3 regions of the Microbispora sp. H10670 genome follow, and region 2 is predicted to be linked to each of the others. Evidence: predicted binding sites of a transcription regulator. Region 2 holds the regulator's gene; each other region holds the start of a gene.

Region 1 (3,935 bases), on a different contig from region 2:
CGAGAATCGACCCAGATTGGCCTCTGCCGACATCGATTCTACGGAAGGGTCGCCGCTCAGGGAGGGCGACAGGCGGGCAGACGCGGCGCCGGTCGGCCGGCGAGGGCCGGGCTGGGTGTCTCACGCAGAACCGGATGCCGGATGGGGGCGTCCTATGGGGTGTGCGGACGCGGATGAGGTGCGTGACGGCGGCGCTGGCCGCGATGGTGCTGGCGGCGTGCGGGTCGACCCTGCCGCGCGATCTCGAGACCTGGAACGAGGCCGACGCCCGGGGCGACACGCCCGCCGAGCGCCCGTCGCCCCCCTGCCTGACCGGTTCGCCGACGCCTCGGCCCGGCCCGGGCGAAGACGGCGGGCGGGCCGGAGAGTGGCGGGGCGCGTACTACGACTACCGCGACCGCCTCATGGGCCTGGCCGTCACCCGGGAGAAGACCGTGTGGGCGGCCGGTACCCGGGTGCCCCACGCCTGTGGGCCCGAGACGAGTGCGCCGCTGCTGCTGCGCGGGGACGGCGGACGGTGGCGGGAGGTCGCGGCTCCGCCGGTGACCGAGCCGCGTGCCGTGGCCGCCGCCTCCGACCGCGACGTGTGGCTGTTCGGGGAGATGACCGCCGCGCGCTGGGACGGGCGGAGGTGGACCACGGCGCCCGGCCCGGGTGGGAAACCGGATCGGGTGCACGCGGCGGCTCCCGGCGACGTGTGGGCGGTCGTGAACGCCAACTTCCTGGACGGAGCCGGGGGAGCCGAGGGGCCCTGGGGCTCCCGAGCCGATCTGCGGCGCTGGGACGGCAGGGCCTGGCGCACGGCACGGCCGCCGCTGGTCGCGAAGGACGTGGACGGCCTGCCCGGCGGTGAGGTCTGGGTGGCCGGTTCGAGCCGCGGCCGGGCGGCCGTCGCCCGGTGGAACGGCTGGTCCTGGAGCACGGTCCCGCTCCCCGCGGTTCCCGCGCTGCACCGGAACCAGCTCTCCGAGCTCGTGGACCTCGCGGTGGACGAGTCGGGCCGGGTGGCGGCCGTCGGCTGGGTCGCGTGGGTCTGCGGCACCGAGGAGGAGGACGTGACCTTCTGCGGCCGCACACTGCTTCTCCGGCGGGAGAACGGACGGTGGGGCTACAGCCTGGTCCCCGAGCCCGAGCTCGACCCCCACCTGCGGCTGGAGGCCGACGGCCGGGGCGGGTTCTGGCTGTTCTACGCGAAGAACGAGTGGAACACGGCGGTCGGTCACCTGTCGGGCGGTGAGTGGACGCACGGGACGTTTCCGGCGGGTCCACTCGGGCACACCGGGGTGGGATCCGTTGTCAGGGAGCCGGGGACGGCCCGCGTCTGGGCGGTGGCGGCGGACGGCACCGAGCGTGAGGAGCCGCCGTACCGGGGGAGCGGGATCTGGGTGACCGGATGACCGGCCGGTGACCGCTGCTCGGGCGTGAGACGCGGGTGTGGCGAACACCTCCCGAAACGGACAGCCGAAGGCGCCGCGCCGACTTGCGTTCGGCCCTCTGTGAACGTATGTTCGAAGTAGCGGCGATTCTGCCCGAATCATCCGCCCGTCTTCCCCCGGGTGGCCACGAAGCCACAGGGAGAAGGAGTCTTGAGCAGACTTTACGGCGATCCGATCGAGGTGTGGGTGCGGGACGGGCAGCCTGTGCAGTTCGTCTGGCGTGACCGGCTCTACACCGTCCGCGAAATCCAGGATCACTGGGTGGTCGCCCGTGAATGGTGGAAGACCTCGGACGCCGATCCCGGGGAGCGGCGCTTCTGGCGGGTGGGGGCGGCGGCCGGCAGGGAGGTGGGGACCTATGAGCTGCGCTTCGACACCGCGAGCGACGGCTGGCTCCTCCTGAGGGCCTGGGACTGATGGGCCTGGGATCGATGGGAACGCTCCAGGAGCGGCCCTTCGCTCACCTGCACGTGGCGTCGGCCTTCTCCCTGAGGTACGGCACCGCGTTCCCGGACGCCCTCGTCCGGCGGGCCGCCGAGCAGGGCATGGACACGCTGGCGCTGACCGACCGAGACGGCCTCTACGGCGCGATCAAGCACGTCAGGGCGTGTCACGAGCGGGGCGTCCGCCCGATCGCCGGAGTGGACCTCGCTCTCGGCGCGGGCTCGCCGGCGCGGGTCGTCGTGCTCGCGCGCGCCGACGGCTGGGCCTCGCTGTGCCGTCTCGTCACCGCCGCGCACGGGGCGGGGGAGCGCGGCGAGCCGTACGTCACGCCGGGGATGATCGCCGAGCACGCGACCGGCCCGGACGGCGGGCCGCGCCTGACCGTGCTGCTCGGGCCCCGCTCCGGCTTCGGCCGCGCGGTGGCCGAACGGCGCGACGACCAGGCCCGCGCCCTGCTGACCGCCTGGCGCGCGGTGCTCCCCGATCTGGTCGTCGAGGTCTCCGACCTGTACGGCTACCGCGACGCGAACGTCGCCGCCCGCATGATCGGGCTGGCCGACTCGATGGGCGTGCCGGTCGTGCTGACCAACGCGGTCCGCTACCGCGACGCCGCCGATCACCAGGTCGGCAACGTGCTCGACGCGGCGCGCAAGCTCGTTCCCCTCGACGGGCGGCACATCGACGACCCCACCGCCCACGCGTACCTGAAGGACGGCGCGGAGATGGCGCGGGTGGCCGCGCGGATCTGCGGCGGCGACCCCGGCCGGGCGGGGCGGCTGCTGGCCGAGACGCGACGGGTGGCCGAGCGGTGCGTGCTCGACCCCGTCGAGATCGTGCCCATGCTCGAACCCGAACGGCCCCGGCTGCACCTGCCGGAGGTCGGCGAGGACCCGGTCCCCCTGCTGCGCCGCCGGTGCGAGGAGGGGCTGGCCCGGCGGGGCCTGGACCGCTCGGCGGAGGCCCGCGACCGCCTGGCGGCCGAGCTGGGGATCATCGAGCGGAAGCGGCTGTCGGGATACTTCACCGCCGTCGTCGGTATCACCGACATGATCCGGGCGATGGGCGTGCGGTGCGCGATCCGCGGTTCGGGGGCCGGCAGCCTGGTCAACTACCTGATCGGCGTCGGCGAGGTGAACCCGCTCGAACACGGCCTGCTGATGGAGCGATTCCTGTCCGAGGGCCGTCCGGGCCTGCCCGACATCGACCTCGACGTGGAGTCCGCCCGCCGCCTCGACTGCTACCGGGCGATCCTCGGCCGGTACGGCGAGGACCGGGTGGCCTGCGTGTCGATGATGGAGACCTACCGCGCCCGCAGCGCGATCAGGGACGTCGGGGCGGCCATGGGCCTGCCGCCGCACGAGATCGACGTCATCGCCAAGGCGTTCCCGCAGGTGCGGGCCAGGCAGATCAGGGCCGCGCTGTCCGACCTGCCCGAGTTGCGGGACAGCGGGTTGAACGACCGGTCGCTCCAGGCCGTGTTCCGGCTGGCCGAGCGGCTCGACGGGCTGCCCCGGCACATCGCGCTGCACCCCTGCGGCGTGCTGATCGGCAACTCCACCCTGCGCGACCGCACCCCGGTCGAGCGCAGCCTGCTGGAGTTCCCCATGTCGCAGTTCGACAAGGACGACGTCGAGGACGCGGGCCTGCTCAAGCTCGACGTGCTCGGCGTGCGCATGCAGTCGGCGCTCGCCTACGCCCTCCAGGAGGTCGAGCGGGTGGAGGGCCGGCGGATCGACCTGGAGGCCGTTCCCCGCGACGACCGCGACACCTACGACATGATCCGCCTCAGCCGTACGATCGGGTGCTTCCAGATCGAGTCGCCGGGGCAGCGCGAGCTGGTCGCCAAGCTGGAGCCGCGCACCATGCACGACCTGATCGTGGACATCTCGCTGTTCCGCCCGGGACCGGTCAACTCCGACATGGTCACGCCGTACCTGGAGACCCGGCACGGTTTCCGGGAGGCGCGTTATCCGCACGAGTCGCTGCGCGAGGCGCTCCGGGAGACCAACGGGGTGGTCGTCTTCCACGAGCAGGTCATGAAGGTCATCGACGTCA
Region 2 (3,935 bases):
CTTTCCGACCACGCTCGTTACACCCTCATCGTCGCGCCGCACGGCTCGCTCCTCGCCCCGCCCGCCGGCGCCGGCGGCTACTCCCCGCCGCCGTGGGCCGCCCTGAGCCGCTCGATCTCCGCTTCGAAGTCCGCCAGCGTCTCGAAGCTCCGGTAGACCGACGCGAACCGCAGGTACGCCACCTCGTCCAGGTCGCGGAGCGGGCCCAGGATGGCCAGCCCCACCTCGTGCGAGGCGATCTCCGCGGCGCCGGTGGCCCGGATGGTCTCCTCCACGCGCTGCCCGAGCTGGGCGAGGGAGTCCTCGCCGACCGGGCGTCCCTGACAGGCGCGCCGTACGCCCGCGACGACCTTCTCCCGGGAGAACGGCTCGGTGACCCCGCTGCGTTTGCTCACCATCAGCAGGACGGTCTCCTGCGTGGTGAACCTGCGCCCGCATTCGGGGCAGGTGCGGCGGCGGCGGATGGCCGCGCCGTCCTCGGCTGCGCGGCTGTCCACGACCCGTGTGTCCGGGTGGCGACAGAACGGACAGTGCACTTCATCGCCTCCCTGAACGCCCATCCCGAACACAAGGTGTAGTGAACTTACACCGCTGTGACTACTAGATGTTGGGGTCCAACGGTAGAAGTGCCCGTCCTTGAACGCAAGTCGAACCGGGCGTGGCGGGGGAAGTTCCTGCTCGGCGGGCGTGTCGCCCCATCCGTCCCACCCGCCTCCCCTGCCCCGGGCACGAAGGAATAGGCCGTACGGCTTTTTCGCGCCCCGATTTCCCCATTCCTTCTGAGCTGGGCGTACGACCGGCCGAGAAGATCGGGTAAATCGAACACGGGATCGATCGAACTCCCGTACGATGAGGAGAACGGCGAGATCGGCGATTTCGCTGGATATCGAACAATTGTTTGACGCTGATCTTGAATCGCGGTACGGTCGCTCTGTGCGACATGAGGAACACGGATTGAGAGGTGGCATCGTGAGTGACCGAAGTGAGCAGGCGAATGGCGTCGGCGACCTCGCGGTTCGTCGGCGTGACTCGCTTGGCCTCACCCCCAGGCAGCGGAAGATCCTCGAGGTGATCCGCGACTCGGTCCAGCAGCGCGGCTATCCGCCGTCCATGCGGGAGATCGGGGAGGCTGTCCAGCTGACCAGCACCTCCAGCGTGTCGCACCAGCTCACGGCGCTCCAGCGTAAGGGCTACCTCCGCCGGGACCCGCACCGCCCCCGGGCGCTGGAGGTCAGGCTCCCCGGTGAGCCGGTCCTGTGGGTGGACCCGGACGCCGCCGAGGAGGAGAGCGGCTTCAACCGGCCCACCGCGGCGTACGTGCCGCTGGTCGGCCGCATCGCCGCCGGTGGCCCCATCCTCGCCGAGCAGAGCATCGAGGACGTGTTCGCGCTCCCCAAGCAGCTTGTCGGCGAGGGCACGCTGTTCCTGCTCCAGGTCTCCGGCGACTCGATGATCGAGGCCGCCATCGCCGACGGAGACTGGGTCGTGGTGCGGCAGCAGCCGGTGGCCGACAACGGCGACATCGTCGCGGCGATGATCGACGGCGAGGCCACCGTGAAGACGTTCAAGCGCAAGGACGGGCACGTGTGGCTGGTGCCGCACAACCCGAACTACGAGCCGATCCCCGGTGACGAGGCCACCGTGCTCGGCAAGGTCACGGCCGTCCTGCGCAAGCTGTAGTCACGCGGCTGTAGTCACGCCCGTGCCGGCGTCCCGCCGCGGGACGCCGGTATGGCTGCTTCCCGGATGACCGATATCCGGCGATTAGGGTGAGTCCCGTGAAACTCGACTCGCTCTCCCTGGAGGCCGCCCGCGCCCGTGACGGGATCAAGTGGGCCCTGGCCGCGCCCGACGTCATCCCCGCCTGGGTCGCCGACATGGACTTCCCGGTGCCCGACGCGGTCCGGGAGGCCGTCGCGCGACGCGCGGCCACGGATCTCGGCTATCCCGAGTGGCTGGACCAGCCGGCCGCCGGGCCGCTGGCGGAGGCGTTCGCCGAGCGGATGGAGGCGAGATACGGCTGGCGCGCCGATCCCGGGCACGTGCGGTCCTACACCGACCTCAACCAGGCCCTCCAGGTGCTGCTGCACCTCATGACCGAGCCCGGCGACGCCGTGGCGCTGCACGTCCCGGCCTACGACCCCTTCCTCGTCACCATCACGGGGATGGGCCGCCGCCTGGTGCCGATGCCGCTGACGGCCGAGGGCCGGTTCGAGGTCCCCGGCGAGCCCGTACGGGTGCTCCTGCTGGTGAACCCGCAGAACCCGTCGGGCCGGTCGTTCACCCGGGAGGAGCTGGAGGCGGTCGCCGCGTACGCCGACCGGCACGGCACGCTGGTGATCGCCGACGAGATCCACGCCGACCTGACGTACGCCCCGGCCCGGCACATCCCGTTCGCCACGATCCTCCCGGAGCGTACGGTCACGCTGACCTCCGCCAGCAAGGCGTTCAACATGGGCGGGCTGCACTGCTCGGTGGCCCATCTGGGCGCCAGGGGCGTCAGGGACGCGGTCGGCCGCCAGCCCGCCCACATCTACGGCGCGCCGAGCGTCCTCGGCGTGGAGGCCACGGTGGCCGCGTGGCGGCACGGCCACGCGTGGCTGGAGGAGGTGCTGGCGATCCTGGACCGCAACCGCCGGCTCATCGCCGAGCGGCTCCCGTCCGGGGTGGGGTACCGCATGCCCGAGGCCACCTATCTCGCGTGGCTCGACTTCGGCATCCCCGACGCCGCCTCCTTCGTCGAGCGGGAGGCCCGGGTCAAGCTCAACCCGGGCCCCAACTACGGAGGCGGGGACACGTTCGCCCGCCTCAACTTCGCGACGTCGGCGCCGATCCTGGAGGAGATCCTGGCCAGGATCGCCGCCGCGCTGAAGTGATCCGCCCGCTCAGCTCGCCGCGCAGGTGACCTGCGACGGCACGCCGTTGGTGCCGGACCAGCTCGCGTTGAACCCGAACGCCGTGGACGCCCCGGCACCGAGCGCCCCGTTGTAGGACATGTTCGTCACCGTGACGTTGGACCCGCTGGCGCTGAGCGAGCCGTTCCAGAGCTGGCTGATGGTCTGCCCGTTCGGGAAGGCCCACTTCACGGTCCAGCCGGAGATGGCGGAGCTGCCCGCCTTCACCGTGACCTCACCCTGGAAGCCGCCGCTGTACTGGTTGACGACCTTGTAGGTGGCGGTGCAGGACTTGCCCCCGTTCCCGCTGGGGGACGCGGACGGCGAGGCCGACGGAGACACCGACGGTGACGCCGAGGGAGAGGTCGAGGGCGAGGAGGACGGGGACGCCGAGGGCGAGGCCGAAGGCGACTGCGGCCTGCCGCCCACCGGCGGGATCAGGTACGGCGAGATGATGCTCTGCTTGGCCTGGTCGACCGTGGCCCAGTCGTCCTTCAGGATGCCGCCCGTGTCACCCGAGTTGGGGTTCCACGACCAGTAGGTGAACGACATGCCGTTCACCCCGGTGCCCAGGTACTTCATGAGCTCCTGGAGCCAGATCTTGTCGGTGTTGCTGGCCAGCGTGGTGCCGAACTCGCCCACCATGATCGGCGCGATGTTCTGCTTGTACAGGTAGCCGAAGTACTTGTCCCAGATGGCCGGCATGTTCGCCGGGTACGTCGGGTCGTCGAACCACGGCTGGTGGTAGACCGACGTGGCGTACTCGTGCGGCGAGTAGACGAGCCGGTTCGCCACGTTCAGCCGGACGGGGAACTGCCCGGCCTTGGTGAGGTTGCCGCCCCACCAGCCGCAGTCCTCGTCGTTGCTGGTGTCGTTGTCCCAGATGTTGGACAGGCCGCCGCTCGGGCAGCTCACGCCCTCCACGAAGATCAGCCAGTTGGGCTGCACGGACAGGATCGCGTTGCCCGCCCGCTCGGCCGCGAGCCGCCAGTCGCGCGCCTGGTCGCCGCAGCCCCAGCAGGAGCCGGTCGCGTTCGGGTT
Region 3 (3,935 bases), on a different contig from region 2:
GCATGCCGACCAGCCGCCGCATGCGCGCCTGCGGCTCCACCCCGCGCGTACCGGCCAGTTTGCGTTCCACCAGCCTGCGCGCCGTCTCGGTCTCCTCGTCGGGATCGAGCCGCTCCAGGGCGTCCTCGACCGTCTCCTCGGCGACGCCGCGCCGCCGCAGTTCCTGCGCCAGCGCGCGCCGGGCCAGGCCGCGTCCGGCGTGCCGGGAGGTCACCCACGCGGCGGCGAACGCCTCGTCGTCGATGAGCCCGACCTCGGAGAACCGCTCCAGCACGGCGTTCGCCGCCTCCTCGGGCACGTCCCGCTTGCGCAGGGCGTCCGCGAGCTGGGCCCGGGTCCTGGGCGCCATCGTCAGCAGCCGCAGGCAGATGGCCCTGGCCACCGCCTCGGGGTCGGCCGGCGGCCCCTCACTCGCCGTGCTGCCCTCCCGCGGCCCGTCGGGCAGCCACCCGCCGGACCGCTCACGCCGCTCGCCCCGCGCCCTCCGGCCTCGGCGAGTTCCCTGGCCTCCGCGCGCTTCTCGACCTCCCGGCGCTTCCCGGTCCCCGGGCATTCGCCGATCCAGCGCTTCCGGGTCAGGCGCTTCCCAGGCTCCCTGATCTGCCCGTGCTTCCCAGCCTTCCGGCGCTCGCCGGTTCTCCCGCCTCCTGCCGCGCCCCTGACGGCGCCGCCCGGACCCGGCGGCCCGGCCGGCGCCGTCCCGCTCCGTGCCGTCCTGGTCCCGGAGGTCGAACCCACCAGAGCCGGCGGAGCCGTCAGCGTCGCCGGAGCCGTCAGTGCTGCCGTAGCTGTCAGTCCTGCCGGAGCTGTCAGTGCTGCCGGAGCCGCCGGAGCCGTCCGGGGCTCGTCGTTCACGCCTGCGGATCTGCGCCCGCAGGGCGGCGATCGTCGCGGACGCGTCGTCGGCCGGACCGGCCGACTCCTCGACCGGCCCCCAGGGTCCCGAGTTCCAGTCCCGCGGCCCGAACTCGTCGTCCGGGCCGGAGGGCTCGTCGCGCCTCATGCCTGCGCTCAGACGTCACCCGGCTTGGGCGCGGCGGCCGCCTTGCTGCCCCGGCCCGACGCGGACGCGGACGCGGTCGCTCGGCCCGATGTGGCCGCGGGCGCGGCGGCGGCCGGAGCGGCGGGAGTCTCGTTCGGCGTGTCGAGCCGCGGCCCGACCCCCAGCTTCTCCTTGATCTTCTTCTCGATCTCGTTGGCGATGTCGGGGTTGTTCTTCAGGAAGTTGCGGGCGTTCTCCTTGCCCTGCCCGAGCTGGTCGCCCTCGTACGTGTACCAGGCGCCCGCCTTCCGCACGAACCCGTGCTCGACGCCCATGTCGATCAGACCACCCTCGCGGGAGATGCCCATGCCGTAGAGGATGTCGAAGTCGGCCTGGCGGAACGGCGGGGCCATCTTGTTCTTGACGACCTTCACCCGGGTCCGGTTGCCGACCGGCTCGGTGCCGTCCTTGAGCGTCTCGATCCGGCGCACGTCCAGCCGCACCGACGCGTAGAACTTCAGCGCCTTGCCACCCGTGGTGGTCTCGGGGCTTCCGAACATCACGCCGATCTTCTCGCGGAGCTGGTTGATGAAGATGGCGGTCGTCCGGGTCTGGTTCAGGGCGCCGGCGATCTTGCGCAGCGCCTGCGACATGAGGCGGGCCTGGAGACCGACGTGGCTGTCGCCCATCTCGCCCTCGATCTCCGCCTTGGGCACGAGGGCCGCCACGGAGTCGATCACGATGATGTCGACGGCGCCGGAGCGGATCAGCATGTCGGCGATCTCAAGGGCCTGCTCACCGGTGTCCGGCTGGGAGACGAGCAGCGCGTCGACGTCGACCCCCAGCTTCTTCGCGTACTCGGGGTCGAGGGCGTGCTCGGCGTCGATGAAGGCGGCGATGCCGCCGCCCTTCTGGGCGTTGGCCACGGCGTGCAGGGCGACCGTCGTCTTACCGGAGGACTCCGGACCGTACACCTCCACGATCCGGCCCCGGGGGAAGCCGCCGATGCCGAGAGCCACGTCGAGAGCGATGGCGCCGGTGGGGATGACCTCGATCGGGGCACGCGCGTCGTCTCCGAGACGCATGACGCTGCCCTTGCCGAACTGCCGCTCGATTTGCGCGAGGGCGGTCTCAAGGGCCTTCTCGCGGTCGTTGATTGCCATTGGGTGCCCCCTGGAGGGTGGTCGTCTGCTCGGTCACCGAAAAGCTACGGGGTGCGACCGACATTTTCCTGAGCTTCCCGCACACCGCCCGAAGGGCGGGTGCGGCGGTCCGCCGCGTCCGGGCGCCGCGCGCGGCGCGCACCCTGTGGGCGACCAGACCAATATAGCCGAACGACTGTTCGATCACATGAGGAACCGCCGCCGGTGTCGGGAAACCGGCCGGAGTTCCCGGCGGCGTTACATTCCCGGGCGTTACCCGTTCATGGTTGTCGTCCCGTTGACCTGCGACGATCCTTGTAACAAAGCTGGATCTCCCGCGAAGGGGGCCTCGTGACGGGCACCGGCGACTTTGGCAGGCAGCGCCTGGCCTACCTGGAGGCACTCGCCGCCCGGCTCCCCGGCTACGGCCTCGCCGCCCGGCTGATCGGCGGGGACACCCCCGTCCTCTCCGTCTGGCACCCGGAGACCGGCAGGCAGACGATCGTCTTCGCGATCCCCTCCGGGGAGGGCTGGGTGTTCCTGTGGGCCCCGGGCGGACAGGAGAGCGCCGACGATCCCGGCCGCGCGGCCGAGACGATCCACTCGACGCTCACCCGGCCGCTCTGACCCGCCGGGACCTCGCCGGGACCCGCCGAGCCCGGTCCCGTACGCGGTCAGCGCAGGACTTCGCCCAGCCTGACCCGGGCGCCCGTACGGAGCACCGCGCGCTGGTACACCCGGGAGGCGAACAGCAGCACGCCCACGACCGCCACGATCATGAGCACCACGGCGATGAGAATCTCTCCCAGGGGAACGCCGGTGGCCGCCGTCCGTACGGGCATGACCATGGAGGAGAACGGCGGCACGAGCGACAGGACGCGCGCGACCGTGCCGGTGGGCTGGACGGCGGCGAAGTAGGCCGTCACGTAGGTCAGCATCATGAGCGTGGTCATCGGCGTCAGCACCGTGTTCAGCTCCTCCTGCCTCGACACCAGCGAGCCGAAGGTGGCCGCGAGCACGGCGAAGAACGCGTAGCCCAGCACGAACCAGACCAGCGCGCTGACGACGATCCCGCCCATTCCCGGCGGCAGATCGGCCGCGAAGCCGGTCGCGGCCGACGCGGCCAGCCCGGCGGCGACGACGACGACGAGGTTGACCAGCCCCAGGACGCCCAGCCCGACGATCTTGCCGCCCAGCAGCTGCCACGGGCGCACCGAGGTCAGCAGGATCTCCACGATCCGGCTGCCCTTCTCCTCCACCACGCCCATCGCGACGTACATCGAGGAGTAGATGAACAGGAAGAACAGCACCATCACGAGCAGCGTGGCGATGCCGGTGCGCACACCCTGGTACCGCGCGTCGGCGCCGACCGACTCCACCCGCAGCGGCGTGACCGTGACCCCGGCGGCCCTGATCTGCTCGTCCCGGTGGACGCTTTCGAGGATCAGCCCCAGCCGCTGGTCGAGCTCGCCGTTCGCGATGACCCTGTCACCGCCGATCAGGGCCGCGTCGACGTCTCCGCCGATCACCGCCTTCCGCGCGGCCGCCTCGTCCGGATACCGCGAGTAGGAGAGCTGGGTGACGGGCGCGGGGGCCGGGCCCACCACACCGACGTCGAAGGTGCCGTCGCCGCCGAGCGCCTTCGGCAGGAACGCCAGCGCGGCCACCAGGATCGCACTGATCGCCAGGCTGATCAGGAAGGACTTCGTCCGGATCCGCGTGCGGACCTCCCGCTGGGCCACCAGCAACAGCCCGTTCATGCCACCGCCTCCCTGAAGATCTCGGTGAGGGTCGGCTGCCGCCGCCCGAAG

What was found. The regulator LexA, encoded in region 2, represses DNA repair genes until DNA is damaged. The targets are predictions, from matches to a motif close to TCGAACANNTGTTCGA.
Region 1: HHX33_RS06125 (DUF6504 family protein) is a predicted target of LexA. The motif match lies at 1,497-1,512, and genes of this name have one in related genera.
Region 3: recA (recombinase RecA) is a predicted target of LexA. The motif match lies at 2,313-2,328, and genes of this name have one in related genera.

The regions. Positions count from the first base shown of each region.
Region 1 covers NZ_JABBWW010000003.1:98,018-101,952, reverse strand. The annotation lists gene HHX33_RS06130 (hypothetical protein) at 183-1,397, shown strand; gene HHX33_RS06125 (DUF6504 family protein) at 1,587-1,853, shown strand; gene HHX33_RS06120 (DNA polymerase III subunit alpha) at 1,868-3,935, shown strand, end outside.
Region 2 covers NZ_JABBWW010000018.1:125,822-129,756, forward strand. The annotation lists gene nrdR (transcriptional regulator NrdR) at 78-536, opposite strand; gene lexA (transcriptional repressor LexA) at 967-1,680, shown strand; gene HHX33_RS23795 (MalY/PatB family protein) at 1,779-2,876, shown strand; gene HHX33_RS36420 (cellulase family glycosylhydrolase) at 2,886-3,935, opposite strand, start outside.
Region 3 covers NZ_JABBWW010000007.1:169,322-173,256, forward strand. The annotation lists gene HHX33_RS12910 (regulatory protein RecX) at 1-1,003, opposite strand, end outside; gene recA (recombinase RecA) at 1,012-2,145, opposite strand; gene HHX33_RS12920 (hypothetical protein) at 2,476-2,751, shown strand; gene HHX33_RS12925 (ABC transporter permease) at 2,799-3,884, opposite strand; gene HHX33_RS12930 (ABC transporter ATP-binding protein) at 3,881-3,935, opposite strand, start outside.